Regions from separate parts of the Streptomyces broussonetiae genome, predicted to be linked through region 3. Evidence: riboswitches for the same ligand, from Rfam matches in the RefSeq annotation. Region 3 holds a riboswitch; each other region holds the start of a gene.

Region 1 (6,263 bases), 2.2 Mb from region 3:
CTCTACCTCGGCACGGCCTTCGGTGCCGACCAGCTCAGCGGCGACCGCGGCATCGCCTCCGTCACCGCCGCCACCTTCTTCGTGCGCATCGTGATGTCGCCGTTCGCGCACCCCCTGTTCACCACCATGACCGGCCTGGGCTTCGGCCTCTCGGCGTTCTCCGCGCAGCGGCAGCGCGCGCGGCGGGTGCTGCTGCCGCTGTCCGGGCTGCTGCTCGCGATGAGCATGCACGCCCTGTGGAACGGCTCCTCGACCTTCGGCGAGTTCGGGTTCTTCGCCGTCTACGGCTGCTTCATGGTGCCCGTGTTCGGGCTGCTGACCTGGCTGGCCGTCCTCACACGGCAGCGGGAACTGCGCACCGTGCGCACGGAACTGCCCGCATATGTGCTGGCCGGGTGGCTGGGGCCGGCCGAGCCGTTCGCACTGGGCTCGATGCGGGCGCGGCGCGCGGCCCGGGACTACGCCCGGCACCACGGCGGCACACCGGTGGCGCGGGAGGTGGCGCACTACGAGGCGTACGCCACGGCGCTCGCGCTGCTGCGGCACCGGGGGCGCAGGGGCAAGGCCGGGGCGGACTTCGTCGTACGGGAGCGGGAGCTGCTGGACGAGCTGTGGAAGCGGAGGGCTGCCGCGCGGTCGGCCCTGGAATACGCCGCGCGGGCGGCTGCTCCGGCACCGATGCCGATGCCGATGCAGTGGGCGCCGCAGTTCGGGTATCCGGCGGCGCCCTATGCCGCGTACAACCCCTATCGGTCGTAGACCTGGGGATTGCGCAGGGTTCGTCGCCGCAGGAATCCGCCGTCGTGGCCGAGCACCGTGACAAAGGAAACCGCTACGCGGACGCGTCCGTCAGCTTCGCGATCTCCTCCTGCGTCAGCTTCAGGTCCGCCACCCCGAGCAGCGCAGGCAGCTGTTCGACCGTGCGGGCCGAGGCGATCGGGGCCGTGATCGTCGGCTGGGCCGCGAGCCAGGCCAGGGCGACGGTGGCGTGCGGGACCCGGTGGGCGGCGGCGATCTCGTCCAGGGCCGCGAGGACCTTCTGGCCCCGCTCGGACCCGGCGTACTCCTGGGCCCGGCCGGCGCGGGCGCTGTCGACCGTCGTACCGGGGCGGTACTTGCCGGTCAGGAAACCCGCGGCGAGGGAGAAGTACGGCACCGCGGACAGGCCCTCCTTGGCGACCAGGTCCTGGAGCGGGCCCTCGTAGGTGTCGCGCGAGACCAGGTTGTAGTGCGGCTGGAGGGCGACGTAGCGGGCAAGGCCCTCGCGCTCGGAGAAGTCGAGGGACTCCTTCAGCCGCTCGGGGGTGATGTTGGAGGCGGCGATGTGCCGGACCTTGCCCGCCTTCACCAGTTCGTCGAGGGCGCCGATGATCTCCTCGACCGGGACCTCGGGCTTGTCGAAGTGGGTGTAGTAGAGGTCGATGTAGTCGGTGTCCAGGCGGCGCAGGGAGGCGTCGGCGGCGGCCTTGATGTTGGCCGCGGACAGGCCCTGGAACTGCGGGTGCTGGCTGACCTTGGTGGCGATGACGACGTCGGAGCGGTTGCCGCGGGCCTTGACCCACTTGCCGATGATCGTCTCGGACTCGCCGCCCTGGTTGCCCTCGATCCAGGCGGTGTAGGAGTCGGCGGTGTCGACGAAGTTGCCGCCCGCCGCGGTGTAGGCGTCGAGGACGGCGAAGGAGGTCTCCTCGTCGGCGGTCCAGCCGAAGACGTTGCCGCCGAGGGAGAGGGGGAAGACCTCGAGGTCGGAAGAGCCGAGTGTGCGCAGGGAAGTCATGCCTCATTCCAACGCCGGCGGCGGATGATCTCATTCCGCCGCCGGCGCCGGTTTCCCGCGTTTCACCCGGATGTCACGCTCAGGGGTTGAGGCCCTTGCCGCGCAGCCACGGCGCCGGGTCGACCGCGCTGGCCTGGCCGTTCGGGTGCACCTCGAGGTGCAGGTGCGGGCCGGTGACGTTGCCGGTGGCGCCGATACGGCCGATGACGTCACCGGTGGAGACCTTCTGGCCGACCGAGACGTTGATCGAGGACTGGTGGCAGAACCACAGCTCGGTGCCGTCGTCCAGGGTGAGGACGGTGCGGTAGCCGTAGGCGCCGGCCCAGCCGGCCTGGGTGATCGTGCCACCGTGGATGGCCTTGATGAGGGTGCCGGTGGGGGCGGCGAAGTCGAGGCCCGTGTGGTAGCCGGAGGACCACATGGCGCCGGGCTGACCGAAGGTGCCGGTGATCGTGTACGAGACGACGGGCAGCGTGTACTGCTTGGCCAGCTCGGCCAGACGCTTGGCCTCCTCGGCCTGCTTGGCGTCGGCCTGCGCCTTGTCCTTGGCGGCCGCGGCCTTGGCGGCGGCGTCCTTCTCCGCCTTGGCGGCCGCGTCGGCGGTCTGCCTGTCGGCGGCGGCGATCGCGGCGGCGGTGGCCTTGCTGTCGGCCTTGCTCTGCTGCTGCTCGGCCTGCGCCATGATCCGGTTGCGCAGCGCCTCGCCGGCGCCGCCGCTCTTGCTGCTGTCGGTGCTCACACCGACGTCGCTGAGCCCGGTGCCGGTGGACTTGGGCGCCGTGGAGGACCCGCCGCCGAAGAGGTGGCCGACGGAGTCCAGGTCGGGCAGGGAGATGGAGACCGGCGGCTTGCCGGTGTGGGCGCTGGCCATGCCGCCCGCGCCGACCGCGGCCATGACGCCGACGCCGAGGACGGTGGAGCTGCGGGCGAAGCCGCCGCGCTGCTTGGCGACGCGGTGCCGGCCGCGGACCTGGGTGACGGAGTCCTCGGTGGGGTTCCACTCCTCCCAAGGGCCCTCTTCGGCGCGGTAGGAGCCGTAACCGAAGGTCTCGGGCTCGTCGGACGCCGGTATGAACGGGGCTTCGGGGGCAGGCCGGTTGGACGCCACGCGGGCGTACTCCTTTCCTTCCGTCGCCTACCGGGTTAGCTGACGGGTTCGGAGCAGGAAGGTCTCCTACGCGCGTATACCGGGCGTGACTCCGTGAGTTCACGTCGGTGTCCGCGTGATTCACCCCAAGGTGGTGGTTCCCCGGTTCCCTTGCGGGATTCGGCGCGTGCGCACGGAGCCGTCTCTTGTGACGGCTGGGACGACCGCGCTGCGTTATCGAACGTTAATAGACCTGACAGGCACTTTCCAAGCCGTTCGGCTTGATCGTTAACGCTTTCCGGCCAGGACTTACCGTCCAGGACCACAGCAAACCGGACGAGTTGGCCGACGTTCAGGAGCATCGGCGTTTTTGATGGTGTCTCAGATGTTATGCGGACGGCGGTCGTCCGGTCACCGTCGGTGAAGGTGATCACGGGTGGGGTGCGGCGCGTCAGGGATGCCGGACGGCGAGCAGCGCCATGTCGTCCGTCATCCCGCCGCCGGAGTGCCCCCGCACCTCCTCGGCGAGCCGGGCGACCAGGGCTGCGGGCCCGGAGAAGACGCGCCCGGCGAGCCGTCGTTCGGGGTCGTAGAACCGGCCGTGGGCGTCCCGGGCCTCGGACAGGCCGTCGGTGTGGACCAGCAGGGTCGCCCCACCCGGGAAGCGCTCCTCCAGGGCCTGATCCGGCCACATCCCCAGGTCGCTCATGCCGAGCGGCAGCGCGGGCTCGGGGGCGCTCAGGGTGCGCAGGGTGCCGTCGGAGTGCAGCAGCAGCGGGGGCGGATGACCGCGGTTGACGATCCGTACCAGCCCGTCGCCGTGCGGGAGTTCGGCAAGGACGGCGGTGGTGAAGCCCTCGAAGGCGTCGATGCCCGCACGCCGGGTGCCCTCGCGGGTCAGTGCCCGCTCCAGCCGCAGCGCCACCGCCTCCAGCGTGGCCTCCTGCTCGGCGGCCTCCCGGAACGCGCCGATCACCACGGCGACGGCGGCGACCGCGCCCATGCCCTTGCCGCGCACGTCCCCGACGATCAGCCGGACCCCGTGCGGGCTGTCCTGCACCGCGTACAGATCACCGCCGATGAACGCGTCCTGCCGGGCCGCCTCGTAGCAGGCGGCGATCTCGAAGCCGCCGATCCGCTCGGCGGGCTCCGGCAGCACGGCCCGCTGGGCGGCCTCGGCGATCTCCCGGGCGGAGGCGAGCCGCCGGTCGCCGAGGCGGACCACGCGGTTGATGGCGACGGCCAGCAGGGCGACCGAGACCACGGTGACGACGTCCGTGACGATGCCCACGGCGGGATGCTCGCCGCTGTGGGCGCGCACCGCGTACATCGCGGCGACGGCCGCGCCGCCGGTCAGAAGGGTGGTGCGCAGCGAGGACAGGGGTGCGGCGATCAGCGGGGCGGCGGTGAAGAACGGAACGGCGGTGAACTCGCTCGGGGTGAGCAGGCCGTACAGGACCCCGAGGGCGATCAGCAGGGCGGGCAGGGCGCGGGCCAGGGAGCGCGGGCTCGGACGGCGCGACGGCGGCGCGGGAGCGGTCTCGTCACCGAGGCCCGGATCGGGCACGGGATCCCCGGGCAACCGGCCCCCCGCCCTGGCGCACCGGCTCTCCTCCACCTCTCCAGGACCCACCGCGCGTCTCCCACGTGTCCGACATGCGTCCAGCGTGGCGGCGGCGGGCCCGCCGGGCGACCTCGGTGACCCGAGCGGATGAAGCGACGGCCCCGTCCGGCACCCCCGGAGCAACCGATGTGCAAGCAGTCCTTCGCATGACGTACACTGGTGACACAACGACGCGGGGTGGAGCAGCTCGGTAGCTCGCTGGGCTCATAACCCAGAGGTCGCAGGTTCAAATCCTGTCCCCGCTACTGAAGACTCAGGGCCCGGAATCCACTGGATTCCGGGCCCTGAGTCGTTGTGCGGGACAGTCACCGCACCAGATGGCTGTTGGGCGCCTTGGCCTGCGACTCGTACTCCGGCAGGACGACCACCTCGGCACCCCCCTTCACCAGCACCCCGCTCCCGTCGGCCGCGTCCACGAAGGTGTCCGGCTCGCGCCAGGCCGTGACCACCCGCCGCACCCCCGCCCGGAGAATCAGCTCGGAGCACGGCGCGGGCCGCGAGGCCCGGCGGGCGCAGGGCTCGAGGCTGCTGTACACCGTGGCACCGGCCAGCCGCGGATCCGCCGGATCGACCTTGGCCAGCGCGGCCTCCTCCGCATGGACCACGGGGTCGCCGCCCTCGCGCGAGTGGCCGCGCGCCAGCTCCGTGCCGTCGGCGGCGACCACCACCGCGCCGACACTGAACGCCGTCCCGGAGGGCGGGCACAGCGCGGCCAGTGCGCAGGCGGCGCCCAGCCAGTGGCGGTCTGCGGCGACGGGGGCGGGGCCGGTGCCGGGGGCGGTGGGCTCGTAGCGCATGAGGACGACGTCCTCGATCCGGCGGGTTTCGACGAGGCACAGCCGGCCTGCCTGGTACGTCCCCGGTCCGAACAGGCGGGGGGCGTCCGTGTCACCGACGAGGAGCGGGGCGAGGACCAGCTGGAGTTCGTCGGCGAGGCCCTGCTGGAGCAGCTGGGTGTGGACCGTACCGCCGCCCTCGACCATCAGGCGCCGCACACCACGCACGACCCGGAGGTGCTCGAGGAGCACCCGCCAGTCGAGGGCGGGGCCGAGCGGTACGACGTCCGCGCTGTCGCCGAGGAGACGGGCGGCGCGCTCGGCGCCCCGGTCGGTCGTGTAGACGAGCTTGTCGCCGCCGGTGTGCCAGAACTTCGCGGCCGGGTCGAGGTCGCCGGAGGCGGTGACCGTCACCTTCAGCGGGTACTCCGGCATGCCCTGCCCGACCCGGGCCGCACGGCGCTCGGCGGAGTTGACCAGCAACCGCGGGTTGTCGGCGCGGATCGTGCCGGCGCCGACCAGGATGGCGTCGGACTCGGCCCGTACCGCGTCGACCCGGTCGAAGTCGGCCGGGCTGGAGAGCAGCAGGCGCTCGGGGCCGGTGTCGTCCAGGTAGCCGTCGAGAGAGACGGCGGCGGACAGCAGCACATACGGGTACGACATCGGCGCGCTCTCCCTGCGGGGGTATCGCTTCAAGTTTGAAACAAACCTACACTGGCTGTATGACGACCCGCTGGCTCAGCCCCGAGGAGCAGCGCGCGTGGCGCGCCTACATCGCCGCGACCCACCTTCTGGAGGACGCGATGGACCGGCAGCTCCAGCAGGACGCCGGCATGCCCCACCTTTTCTACTCGGTGCTGGCCAACCTCTCCGAGGCGCCCGACCGCCGGCTGCGCATGACCGATCTCGCCGAGACGGTGAAGATCACGCGCAGCAGGCTGACGTACGCGGTGTCCCGGCTGGAGCGGGACGGGCTGGTGCGCCGGGAGGACTGCGACT
Region 2 (6,263 bases), 2.8 Mb from region 3:
CCCTTGTTCTTCAGGACCTTCTTCAGCGTGTGGTAGACCTCGGTGCCCCAGCGCAGGGCCTCGGAGAAGGACTCCGCGCCGATCGGGGCGATCATGAACTCCTGGATGTCCACGTTGGAGTCCGCGTGCGAGCCGCCGTTGAGGATGTTCATCATCGGCACCGGCAGCAGGTGCGCGTTCGGGCCGCCCAGGTAGCGGAACAGCGGCAGGTCGCTGGCCTCGGAGGCGGCGTGGGCGACGGCGAGGGAGACGCCGAGGATGGCGTTGGCGCCGAGGGAGCCCTTGTTGTCGGTGGCGTCCAGGTCGAACATGGCCTGGTCGATCAGGCGCTGCTCGGTGGCGTCGTAGCCGACCAGCTCCGGGCCGATCTGCTCGATGACGGCGAGGACGGCCTTCTCGACACCCTTGCCCTGGTAGCGGTTCGGGTCACCGTCGCGCAGCTCGATGGCCTCGAAGGCACCGGTCGAGGCGCCGGACGGAACGGCGGCACGACCCGTGCTGCCGTCGTCGAGGCCGACCTCGACCTCGACCGTGGGGTTGCCTCGGGAGTCCAGGATTTCCCGGGCTACGACGACGTCGATGGACGGCACGAGCATCTCCTTCTTGGATGTGACGCTGAAAGTGCGGGGCGGGCGCCTTACGGCTGCGCCTTGCGACTAGAGCCTAACCGTCCCCGGGGCCGCGGCCGTCGACCGACCGCCCCGTGGACAGGGAAGGACATGCAGACGGTACCCATTGTTCATGAGCGGAACAAAGAGGGGTGGGGGTGAAGAGCGGGGAAACGGGTGGAGTACGCGCGGCGGCGTACGCGGGCGCGTATGCGGCGGACGAGGGCGCGCATATCGCGTATATGACGGGCGCGTATATAGGGACGCGCACATGAGAGCCGGGGCGCACGCGGAGAGAGGGGCCGCCGGCGCGCGCCGGACGCCGGACGGCAGACGGGGAGACGGCAGACGGCAGACGGCAGACGGGGAGACGGCAGACGGGGAGACAAAAGCCCCGCCCCGGCGCGTACGGGGGAACACGCGCCGGGGCGGGGAGCCCGTGGGGACGGGGGTGGCCCTCACGGGGCCTTCAGCGTGGGGGGAGGGGATGTGAGGGCGCTGTGGGCAGGCTCGCAGCCGGGTGTCACTTCAGGTGCAGCTGCTGGCCCGGGTAGATGAGGTTCGCGTCCTCGACGATGTCCTTGTTCAGCTCGAAGAGCTTCTTCCAGCCGCCCTGGACGTGGTGCTTCTCGGCGATGGCGCTGAGGGTGTCACCCTTGACGACCTTGTACTCGCCGTCGCCCTTCTTGACCTTCTTGCCGGTCGGGGTGGTGACGGTCTTGCTCGCCTTCGGGGCCGTGCGCTCGGTGGAGCGGGTGGCGGCCTGCTGATCGGCGGAGCGGGTGGCGGTGCTGCTCGACGAGCTGCTGGAGGAGGAGCTGCTGCCGGCGGAGCTGGAGCCGGTGCTCGGGGCGGAGCCGTTGTACGCGGCGGAGGACAGGCCCGAGCCGCAGACCGGCCAGGCGCCCTTGCCCTGCGAGGCGAGGACCTTCTCGGCGACGGTGATCTGCTGCGCCTTGGTGGCCTGGTTGGCGGTCGAGGCGTAGGCGGTGCCGCCGTACGCGGCCCAGGTGGAGGCGGAGAACTGGAGACCGCCGTAGAAGCCGTTGCCGGTGTTGATGGACCAGTTGCCACCCGACTCGCACTGGGCGACCGCGTCCCACTCGGAGGCGGTGGCGGCGGAGGCGTTGCCGGCCGCCATCAGCGGGGCGGCGACGGCCGCACCGGTGACGCCGGCGAGCGCGATGACGCGAGTGGCCTTGGACGGACGACGGTGCTTGCCCTTGCCGGAAAACAGCATGAATCGATCCCCTCACCGACGCCTGCGAGGTGAGCTGTCGGGTTCGGGCCGGTTGAGTTGCCCGGCCGCGGGCCCGCTGTTCGCGAGCCGCGGCTTCACCCCCAGCCGGTTCCGGTGTCAACCACCGGTTCCGGCACCTACCTTGGGTCCCCCGCTCCTGCCTACGGCGCTTGACGCGACGACTGTTCCCGGGCAACCGCTGGCAGGATTCGGCGTTGCGACTGCCGGGGCTCGTGGTGACGAGCGGTCCTGACCGTAGACATGCGTTCGGCGGAATTTCAAAGACGATCAGGGCTTCTGAGACTCATCCCACACTTTCGCCAAACCGGACATCAGTCGCGAAATAGGGTGTCAACTCCCGCTACTCGGCGCCCTTTTCGCCCCCGACTTTCAGGGTCTGACCGGCGGTGATGTGGTTCGGGTCGGCGCCGATGGCCTTCTTGTTGCCGGTATAGAGCGCACGCCATCCGCCGTCGACACCGAGGTCGTCGGCGATGGAGGTGAGGGTGTCGCCCTCGCGCACGATGTACGCGCCCGGCCCACGGCCCGCATGGCGACCCGAGGACGCGGCGTCCTGACCGTTTGCCACGCTTTCGTCCGCGCTGCCACCACGGTGACGCCCGCCACTACTGAGGGCCCCGGTGTCGACGAGACTCCACGAACCGGCGGCCTGCTGGGGATTGTCCGACTCGTCCGTTCCCGGGGTCGCCGTGGGAGAGGTGTCGCTCCCCTGAGGGTTTCCCGAGCCGGAGGAATCGGATGAGCCCGGCTTATCGGTCTTGTCCGACTTGGGGGTGCCGCTCGGGACGGAACCGCGCCCGGCGCCCGGCGTCTTGTCCGTGCTCGGGCCAGGGGACGGCGTGACACCGGCGTCCGCGGAGGAGTCCGAGCCGGAGGAGGACGCGGAGCCGGAGGAGGACTCGGAACCGGACCCGTGCCCGGACCCGGCACCGGAGGAATCCGACAGACCGGACGAGTCCGATTCGTCGGTCGATCCGGAGTCGCTGCCCGACCCCTTGCCGCTGCCGGAGTTCCCGACACCCGTGTCGACGTCGACCGAAGCGGAGTTGGAGGTCAGCCCGGCGGTCAGCGCGCACATGGTCCACGGCTTGGTGCCCTGGCCGGCCAGGATCTTCTCGGCGACGGCGATCTGCTGGGAGCGGCTGGCCTGGTCGGCGGTGTCCGCGTACTGCGTGCCGCCGTACTTGTCCCAGTCGTCCTGCGATATCTGCAGGCCTCCGTAGTACCCGTTGCCGGTGTCCGCGCTCCACGAGCCGCCGCTCTCGCACTCGGCGACCTTGTCCCACGTGGTGCCGTCGGCCGCGTTGGCGCTCGCGGCGCCGAGCAGCGGGATGGCGATGGCGGAGCCGGTGACTCCGGCCGCGACGAGGAGGGCCGGAGCCTGACGGGGGCGACGGTGACGACCGTTCCCGGTGAGCATGCGGAAGCCTTTCGTGCGACAGCAGGACCGGCGCGGCGGCTGGTGCCTGTCGCCACGCTGATGGGTGAACGTAGCGGCTGACGATCACTTGTCACAAGTTAATGCCGCGCAGATCACGTGAAGATCACAGGGTTGAGGCACTGTCGTCCTCCCCTGGACGAGGTGTGCCGACGGGGTGTTCAGGCTGTGGGCGTGAACTCCACCGGCAGGGTGCGCAGGCCCCGCATGATGAGCCCGCCGCGCCAGCGCAGCTCGGCCGGATCGGCGGCGAGCCGCAGGTCGGGCAGGCGGGTGAGCAGGGTGGCGAGCGCGCTCTGACCCTCCAGGCGGGCGAGCGGCGCGCCCAGGCAGTAGTGGATGCCGTGGCCGTAGCCGAGGTGCTGGTTGTCACGGCGGGCGAGGTCCAGCACGTCCGGGTCGGCGAACCGCTCCGGGTCCCGGTCGGCCGCGGCGAGCACGACGAGCACCGGATCGCCGGGCGCGATGTCCTGCCCGCCGACGGCGAGCGGCTCGGTGGCGAACCGCCAGGTGGCCAGTTCCACCGGGCCGTCGTAGCGCAGCAGCTCCTCGACTCCGGTCTCCAGCAGGGCCCGCTCCCCTCTTACCAGGGAGTCCTGCAGCCGCCGACGCTGCTCGGGGTGGGTGAGCAGGGCGTAGGTGCCGTTGCCGATCAGGTTCACGGTGGTCTCGAAACCGGCGAAGAGGAGGATGAAGGCCATCGCGGCCGCCTCGTTCTCGGTGAGGTGCTCGCCGTGGTCCGAGGCGCGGATGAGGCCGGAGATCAGGTCCTCGCCGGGTGCGGGCTCGGCGGGCAGCGCCTGCCGCTTCTTGTGGATCAGCTCGGCGAGGTAGCCGCGCATCTTCTTGACCGACCGGGCGACGCCGCCGCGGGGCCCTCCCCCGTGCCGGATCATCATGCCCGCCCAGTCCCGGAAGTCGTCCTGGTCCTCGCGCGGGACGCCGAGCAGGTCGCAGATGGCGTAGATGGGCAGCGGGAAGGCGAACTCGTGGATGAGGTCGGCCGAACCCTGCTGCGCGAACCGGTCGATGAGGTGGTCGGTCAGCTCCTGCACCCGAGGGGCGAACTCGGCGACTCGCCGGGGTGTGAACGCCTTGCTGACCAGCCGGCGCAGCCGGGTGTGGTCCGGCGGGTCGATGTTCAGCAGATGCGTCATCAGCTCGGCCTTGCGCTCGCCGGGGATGCCGGTCTTGCCCTTGGCGTGCGCGGGCTCGTCGTGGTGCGCCGGGTTCTTGCTCAGGCGCTGGTCGGCGAGCGCCTGCTTGGCGTCGGCGTACCGGGTGACCAGCCAGGCCTCGACACCGCTGGGCAACCGCGTCCGGTGCACCGGGGCGTGCTCGCGCAGCCAGGCGTACGCAGGGTAGGGATCGGTGGCGAACTCCCAGGTGAACAGGGCGGGGGCCCCAGCGCGGTCCGCGGGGGGGCCGGGAGTGGTCGGGGGGTGGTGCTGGTCGGTCACCCCTCGACCGTATCCGGACCCGTCCGCCGCTCCTGCTCCGGTGCCGTGGCCGCCGTCCCGGGTGCCGTGCCCTCGGTCTGCCGTATCGCGTCGCGGTACGTGCGGGCCGCCGCGCGCAGCGCCGCCTCCGGGTCGACACCGGCCGCCTCCGCGCGGACCGCCAGGGCGAGCAGTTCGTAGCCGACGCCCTCGCCGCGCGGCAGGGGGACGTCCAGGCCCGCCGTGCGGGCGCGGGAGGCGAGCTTGGCGGCGAGGGCCAGGCCGGGCTGGCCGAGCGGGACGCCCTCCGTGACCGAGGTGCGCCGCTTCTCCTCGGCCTTGGTGCGCAGCCAGTGCTCCTTGACGTCCTCCGGTGTCTCGGCCTTCTCGTCGCCGAAGACGTGCGGGTGGCGGTGGATGAGCTTGGCGACGATGCCGCCTGCCACGTCGTCGACGGAGAACGGCTCGTCCGGGTGCTCCTCGGCGATCCGGGAGTGGAAGACGACCTGGAGCAGGACGTCCCCCAGCTCCTCGCGCAGCTCCTCCCGGTCACCTGCCTCGATCGCCTCGACCAGTTCGTACGCCTCCTCGATGCCGTACTTGGCGAGGCCCTCGTGCGTCTGCCGGGAGGACCAGGGGCACTCGGCACGGATGCGGTCCATGACCTGCACGAGGTCCAGCAGGCGGGCGCCGGGCAGGTCGTAGGAGGCGGGCAGCAGCTCCAGCTCCGGCATGGAGACACGGCCCGAGCCGGCCAGCCGGGCCAGGCCGTCGGTGAGCGCGGGCTCGCCCTCTCCGGTGGCCACGACCACCACCGTCCGCCCGCCGGCGCACGCGTCGACCAGCTCCTGCGCGCTGGGGGACGCCTCAGCCACCGCTGCCCCGGCCTCGCGCAGATACGGCAGCTGCGGATGCGCGCCGTCCGCGCACAGCACGGCGTCGGCGGTGCGCAGGGCCTGCCAGGCGGGCCAGGACAGCAGGCCGGGGGCGACCCGGTGGCTGGTGGTGAGCAGGACGATGCGACCGGGGTCGGCCGGCGGGGCGAGGTCGGAGCTGGATGCGTTCACGATCCGAACGTAACCCACGGCGGGACGGAGCGGATTCGGTTATCCACAGGGCGGGGCGGGTCGTGTGAACGTATGCCCGGAGTCTGCTCCTGGCATCCGCAGCGCGCTACGCCGTCACCGGCTGCCCGCCGCTGGTCCCGGTGGCCGTCGTGACCTCCCGCACCCAGGGTGTCTTGGCATCCACCCGGCTGCTCTTCTGCACGTCCCAGGCGCCGTAGCGCGGGTTGAGGTCGATGCGCAGTTCCCGGGACGCCTTGGACAGCGCCTTCCAGAAGTCGGGCTGACTGGTGTCGGTGCCGAGCTTCGCCGCCAGCTTCTGCGCCTCCAGCTGGAGCTGGAGGTTCTCGTCGAGGCGGGCCGGGGCGATGCCGTACTTCTGCAGCCAGGCGGTCTGCAGCGCCGCGGCCCCGCCGGCCTGCTGCTCCAGGCCCGCGCGCATCTGCTCGACCT
Region 3 (6,263 bases):
CTGGAGCTGGCGCTCTGGCTGGAGGCCGACCGCATGGGCTCGTTGCTGGCCGCCCTGGACGACGAGTCCATGGAGAACCAGCGCGACGTCGTCAAGAACGAGCGCCGCCAGCGCTACGACAACGTCCCCTACGGCACCGCCTTCGAGAAGCTGACCGGGCTGTCGTACCCGGAGGGCCACCCCTACCACCACACGCCGATCGGCTCGATGGCGGACCTGGACGCGGCCACCCTGGAGGACGCCCGCCAGTTCTTCCGCACGTACTACGCGCCGAACAACGCGGTGCTCTCCGTGGTCGGCGACATCGACCCCCGGCAGACCCTCGCCTGGATCGAGAAGTACTTCGGGTCGATCGCCTCCCACGACGGCAAGCCCGCGCCGCGCGACGGCTCCCTGCCGGAGATCATCGGCGAGCAGAAGCGCGAGGTCGTCGTCGAGGAGGTCCCGGCGCGCGCCCTGATGGCCGCCTACCGGCTGCCGCAGGACGGCACGCGCGCGTGCGACGCGGCCGACCTCGCCCTGACCGTCCTCGGCGGCGGCGAGTCCTCCCGCCTGTACAACCGCCTGGTGCGCCGTGACCGTACGGCCGTCGCGGCCGGCTTCGGCCTGCTGCGCCTCGCCGGCGCGCCCTCGATGGGCTGGCTGGACGTGAAGACCTCCGGCGACGTCGAGGTGCCGGTGATCGAGGCCGCCATCGACGAGGAGCTGGCCCGGTTCGCCGAGGAGGGCCCCACGCCGGAGGAAATGGAGCGCGCCCAGGCCCAGTTGGAGCGCGAGTGGCTGGACCGGCTCGGCACGGTCTCCGGCCGTGCCGACGAACTGTGCCGGTTCGCCGTCCTGTTCGGCGACCCGCAGCTCGCCCTCACCGCCGTGAAGCGCGTCCTGGAGGTGACCGCGAAGGAGGTCCAGGAGGTCGCCAAGGCCCGTCTGCGGCCCGACAACCGCGCGGTGCTGGTCTACGAACCCAAGTCTCCGCAGGAGGCCCCGGACGCCGACGTGCCCGAGGACCCGGAGCAGGAAGCGACCGTAGAGGCCGGTAACGAGAACGAGGAGACGGCCAAGTGACCCAGCTCGCCACCATGGACTTCCACCCCCAGCCGCAGCCCGGCGAGGCCAGGCCGTGGGCGTTCCCGGCCCCGGAGCGCACCGGGCTCGACAACGGCCTGACCGTGCTGCGCTGCCATCGTCCCGGCCAGCAGGTCGTCGCCGTAGAGGTGCTGCTGGACGCCCCCCTGGACGCCGAGCCGGCCGGCCTGGACGGCGTTGCCACGATCATGGCGCGGGCCTTCTCCGAGGGCACCGACAAGCACTCCGCCGAGGAGTTCGCCGCCGAGCTGGAGCGCGCGGGCGCCACGCTGGACGCGCATGCCGACCACCCCGGCGTCCGCCTCAGCCTGGAGGTTCCCGCCTCCCGCCTGGCCAAGGGCCTCGGCCTGCTCGCCGATGCCCTGCGCGCGCCCGCGTTCGCCGAGAGCGAGGTCGAGCGGCTGGTCCGCAACCGCCTGGACGAGATCCCGCACGAGCTGGCCAACCCCTCCCGCCGGGCCGCCAAGGAACTCTCCAAGGAGCTGTTCCCGTCGACCTCGCGCATGTCGCGCCCGCGCCAGGGCACCGAGGAGACGGTCGAGAAGATCGACGCGGCTGCCGTACGCGCCTTCTACGACCGCTACGTCCGCCCCGCCACGGGCACCGCGGTCGTGGTCGGCGACCTCACGGGCATCGACCTGGACGCCCTGCTCGGCGACACCCTGGGCGCCTGGAGCGGTACCCCGGGCGAGCCCCGGCCCGTGCCGCCGGTGAGCGCCGACGACACCGGCCGCGTGGTCATCGTGGACCGGCCCGGTGCCGTCCAGACGCAGCTGCTCATCGGCCGCGTCGGCCCCGACCGGCACGACCGCGTGTGGCCCGCCCAGGTGCTCGGCACCTACTGCCTCGGCGGCACCCTCACCTCCCGCCTGGACCGCGTCCTGCGCGAGGAGAAGGGCTACACCTACGGGGTGCGTTCCTTCGGGCAGGTCCTGCGGTCCGCCCCGGACGGCTCGGGTGCCTCGATGCTCGCCATCAGCGGCTCGGTGGACACGCCGAACACCGGTCCCGCGCTTCAGGACCTGTGGAAGGTGCTGCGCACCCTCGCGGCCGAGGGCCTGACCGACGCCGAGCGGGACGTGGCCGTGCAGAACCTCGTCGGGGTGGCACCGCTCAAGTACGAGACGGCGGCGGCCGTCGCGAGCACGCTGGCCGACCAGGTCGAGCAGCACCTGCCCGACGACTTCCAGGCGACGCTGTACCAGCAGCTGGCCGCGACGGGCACGGTGGAGGCCACGGCGGCCGTCGTGAACGCCTTCCCGGTGAACCGCCTGGTGACCGTCCTCGTCGGTGACGCCGCCCAGATCAAGGCGCCCGTGGAGGCGCTCGGTATCGGCGAGGTCACCGTCGTCGCCGCGGAGTGATGCGGTAACGCGCACAAGGCGTGTGCGGAACGCGTACGGGCGAAACGCGTAGAGGCACAACGCGCGCAAGCGGCACGCACGCGCGGGAGAACGAGGCGCACACGCGCCACGCACGCGCGTGGGGCCCTGACGGCCTACGGGTCGTCAGGGCCCTTTGCTGTTCCACTCCCTTCCCCAGATGCCCGATTTGAGGCGGAGGTTGCCCGTCTGCTCTGTGGGATGCGCTACAAAATTCCGGATCGGTTTGGGGATTGACGGCGGGCCCGCCTAGCGTCGTCCGGGCTGTCCGTCAGGCAATACGCCGCACCCGCGGCACCGGGCAGTCATCGCCGAGTCCCCGTACGGCGCGAGTCAGGGGAGCCGGGGACCCAACCGCAGTCCCTGGGGTGAATCGGACCGCCCGCGCGCGAGCGAGGGGGTCCGTAGGAGACCTTCCTGCTCCGAACCCGTCAGCTAACCCGGTAGGCGAGAGGGAAGGAAAGGACCAGCCACCTCATGGCGTTCATGTGCGCCACCGGGAAGCACCGCAAGCCCGGCCGGGTCAAGCGCACCACCGCTCAGGCGGCCGGCATCGCGGCCCTGACCACCACCGGCGTCATCGGCACCCTCGCGGCCGCCCCGGCGTTCGCCGCCGAGAACTCCGCCGAGCAGACCGGCCTCACCCCGGTGATCACCGTGGGTGACGACATCGCCGAGCACATCGATGAACAGGCCGCAGCCCAGAAGCAGGCCGCGGAGCAGAAGGTGGCCGAGCAGGTCGCGGCCAAGCGCGCCAAGGAGGTGCGCGAGGCCAAGGAGCGCGCCGCCCGCGAGGCCGAGCGCGAGCGCCTGAACCGCTTCGTCGCGCCGATCTCGAACTCGTACGTCTCCACGGGCTACAAGGCCAGCAGCTCGCTGTGGTCCTCCGGCTCCCACACCGGTATCGACTTCCACGCGGCCAGCGGCACCGCCGTCCTGGCGGTCGGCTCCGGCACCGTCGTCTCCACGGGCTGGGGCGGTGCGTACGGAAACCAGATCGTGATCCGGATGGCCGACGGCATGTACACCCAGTACGGCCACCTGTCGTCCATCGGTGTCACGGTGGGCCAGCAGGTCACCCCTGGCCGGCAGATCGGCCTGTCCGGCGCGACCGGCAATGTCACCGGACCGCACCTGCACTTCGAGGCCCGGACGACCCCCGACTACGGCTCGGACGTCGACCCCGTCGCCTATCTCCGCAAGCACGGCGTGAACGTCTGACGCATACGGCGAACGGCATCCAAGGCCCCGGCTCACCGAGCCGGGGCTTTCGACATTTTTCACGGTGCCCGGCGGATGTCCGCGTCGGTCGCTGGCCAAAAAATATCCATGGATTCCGGCCCGCCGTCGGAAATTCCGGCTCATTGCAATAGAGTCACGGAACACGCGTCCATCGTCGACGTCTCACGGGGATTAATGCGGAGGTGTCATGCGCATTCCGGCGCACTCGGTATGCACGGCGATCCGGGACGACATCGTCGCCGGTGTCCACGAGCGCGGCGGCCGCCTGACCGAAGAAGTCCTGGCCCGCCGCTACGGCGTCTCGCGCGTCCCCGTCCGCGAGGCGCTGCGCACCCTGGAGGCGGAGGGCTTCGTGGTCACGCGCCGGCACGCGGGCGCGTGCGTGGCCGAGCCGACCGAGCACGAGGCGGCCGACCTGCTGGAGATGCGGCTGCTGCTGGAGCCGCTCGGGGCCGCCCGGGCCGCACAGCGGCGCACGGAGGCGCATCTGAAGGTGCTGCGGGGCCTGGTCAGACTGGGTCAGGAACGGGCCAGGCGGGGCGGCAGCGAGGATCTGCGCGCCCTGGGCGGCTGGTTCCACGAGACGCTCGTCCAGGCCTGTGGCAGCCCCTCGCTGACTTCGATGCTGACTCAGCTGCGCCACAAGATCGCCTGGATGTACACGGTCGAGGCGACGCCGAGTCCGGCCGAGTCGTGGGCGGAGCACGCCGCGATCGTGGACGCGGTGGCGCGCGGCGACGGTGAGCGCGCGCGGGCGCTCACCGCACTGCACGGCGAGCGCGCCACGGCCGCGCACCGGCTTCGCTTTCCCGGTTCCGGCGAGCGTGTGAGGACTTCGCAACACGCCGTAAACATGTCGAGCCTGCGGCATTAACACGGACGCCGTATACAAAGAAGAGTAATTCGGTGGCGGTGTATTTCCACTGCCCGAATTTCGGTGTGCCCGCGCATTCGTAAAAGACCGCGCAAACGGCGAAGCCGCGCCGCCCCGAAAAGGGCGACGCGGCTTCGCCGTTCTGTGCGTGGCGCTCAGACGGTCTCGGGCAGCTCCTCGAGGCCCTCGGCGACCAGCTTGGCCAGCCGGTCCAGGGCGGCGTCCGCGCCCTCGGCCTCGGAGGCGAGGACGATCTCCTCGCCCCCCTGGGCGCCCAGGCCCAGGACGGCCAGCATGGAGGCCGCGTTGACGGGGTTGCCGTCGGCCTTGGCGATCGTCACCGGGACGCCTGCGGCCGTGGCGGCTCGGACGAAGATGGAAGCGGGGCGGGCGTGGAGGCCCTCGGCCCAGCCGACGTTGACGCGGCGCTCAGCCATGTGTTGCTGCCCTTCGGTGTTCAGGGTTGTCTAGACCAGTTTCCCATATCGCGAAGCATGCCCGGGAGCGGACCTTCGCCCCCTCCCGTGTGACGCCGGACCGCGGCCTCGATCCGGCTTCCGTCCCCCCACAGACTGCCTCGCGCCATTGTCGGACGCGAGCCGTACTCTGGGGCCCATGCAGAGCTCGGCGGACCGGCAGGGCCGGTACGAGTACCCCGCCCACTGGGAGGCGGACGTGGTGCTGCGCGACGGTGGCACCGCGCGCATCCGGCCCATCACCGTTGATGACGCCGACCGCCTGGTCAGCTTCTACGAGCAGGTCTCGGACGAGTCGAAGTACTACCGCTTCTTCGCGCCGTACCCACGACTGTCCGCCAAGGACGTCCACCGCTTCACGCACCACGACTTTGTGGACCGGGTGGGACTCGCGGCCACCATCGGCGGCGAGTTCATCGCCACCGTACGCTACGACCGCATCAACGCCGACGGCCTGCCCGCCTCCGCACCGGCCGACGAGGCCGAGGTCGCCTTCCTGGTGCAGGACGCCCAGCAGGGCCGCGGAGTCGCCTCCGCCCTGCTGGAGCACATCGCGGCCGTCGCGCGCGAGCGCGGCATCCGCCGCTTCGCCGCCGAGGTGCTGCCCGCCAACACCAAGATGATCAAGGTGTTCACGGACGCCGGGTACACCCAGGAGCGCAGCTTCGAGGACGGGGTCGTCCGCCTGGAGTTCGACCTCGAGCCCACCGACCGCTCGCTCGCCGTGCAGCGCGCGCGGGAGCAGCGCGCCGAGGGCCGCTCGGTGCGCAGGCTGCTCGCGCCCGGCTCGGTGGCGGTCATCGGCGTCGGCCGCGCCCCCGGCGGCGTCGGCCGCAGCGTCCTCGGCAACATCCGGGACGGCGGCTACGACGGCCGGCTGCACGCCGTGAACCAGGCCTTCCCCGAGGACCTCAAGGAGGTCGACGGAGTGCCGGCCCACCGGTCCGTGCGCGACATCGACGGCCCGGTGGACCTCGCCGTCGTCGCCGTACCGGCCGATCACGTGCCCGCGGTCGTCGCCGAGTGCGGAGAGCACGGTGTGCAGGGGCTCGTCGTGCTCTCCGCCGGATACGCCGAGAGCGGCCCAGAGGGCCGGGAGCGGCAACGGGCCCTCGTACGGCACGCGCGCGCGTACGGCATGCGGATCATCGGCCCGAACGCCTTCGGGGTCATCAACACCGCGCCGGACGTCCGGCTGAACGC

Evidence for each region. Region 3 has a riboswitch for cyclic di-AMP ahead of GQF42_RS31935 (M23 family metallopeptidase). Riboswitches for the same ligand answer to the same signal wherever they lie in the genome.
Region 1: it holds a riboswitch for cyclic di-AMP, as region 3 does, so the genes downstream of both, GQF42_RS21820 (M23 family metallopeptidase) here and GQF42_RS31935 (M23 family metallopeptidase) in region 3, are expected to answer to the same signal.
Region 2: it holds a riboswitch for cyclic di-AMP, as region 3 does, so the genes downstream of both, GQF42_RS19195 (LysM peptidoglycan-binding domain-containing protein) here and GQF42_RS31935 (M23 family metallopeptidase) in region 3, are expected to answer to the same signal.

The regions. Positions count from the first base shown of each region.
Region 1 is NZ_CP047020.1:4,716,859-4,723,121, forward strand. It holds gene GQF42_RS21810 (PrsW family intramembrane metalloprotease) at 1-759, shown strand, start outside; gene GQF42_RS21815 (aldo/keto reductase) at 833-1,777, opposite strand; gene GQF42_RS21820 (M23 family metallopeptidase) at 1,857-2,885, opposite strand; cyclic di-AMP (ydaO/yuaA leader) riboswitch at 2,895-3,060, opposite strand; gene GQF42_RS21825 (PP2C family protein-serine/threonine phosphatase) at 3,316-4,497, opposite strand; tRNA gene GQF42_RS21830 (tRNA-Met) at 4,660-4,733, shown strand; gene GQF42_RS21835 (dihydrofolate reductase family protein) at 4,794-5,927, opposite strand; gene GQF42_RS21840 (MarR family winged helix-turn-helix transcriptional regulator) at 5,987-6,263, shown strand, end outside.
Region 2 is NZ_CP047020.1:4,161,287-4,167,549, forward strand. It holds gene eno (phosphopyruvate hydratase) at 1-596, opposite strand, end outside; gene GQF42_RS19195 (LysM peptidoglycan-binding domain-containing protein) at 1,132-1,848, opposite strand; cyclic di-AMP (ydaO/yuaA leader) riboswitch at 1,853-2,027, opposite strand; gene GQF42_RS19200 (LysM peptidoglycan-binding domain-containing protein) at 2,210-3,289, opposite strand; gene GQF42_RS19205 (cytochrome P450 family protein) at 3,469-4,767, opposite strand; gene GQF42_RS19210 (nucleoside triphosphate pyrophosphohydrolase) at 4,764-5,813, opposite strand; gene GQF42_RS19215 (SurA N-terminal domain-containing protein) at 5,920-6,263, opposite strand, start outside.
Region 3 is NZ_CP047020.1:6,928,401-6,934,663, forward strand. It holds gene GQF42_RS31925 (M16 family metallopeptidase) at 1-1,065, shown strand, start outside; gene GQF42_RS31930 (M16 family metallopeptidase) at 1,062-2,450, shown strand; cyclic di-AMP (ydaO/yuaA leader) riboswitch at 2,768-2,933, shown strand; gene GQF42_RS31935 (M23 family metallopeptidase) at 2,946-3,689, shown strand; gene GQF42_RS31940 (GntR family transcriptional regulator) at 3,898-4,584, shown strand; gene GQF42_RS31945 (HPr family phosphocarrier protein) at 4,740-5,021, opposite strand; gene GQF42_RS31955 (bifunctional acetate--CoA ligase family protein/GNAT family N-acetyltransferase) at 5,200-6,263, shown strand, end outside.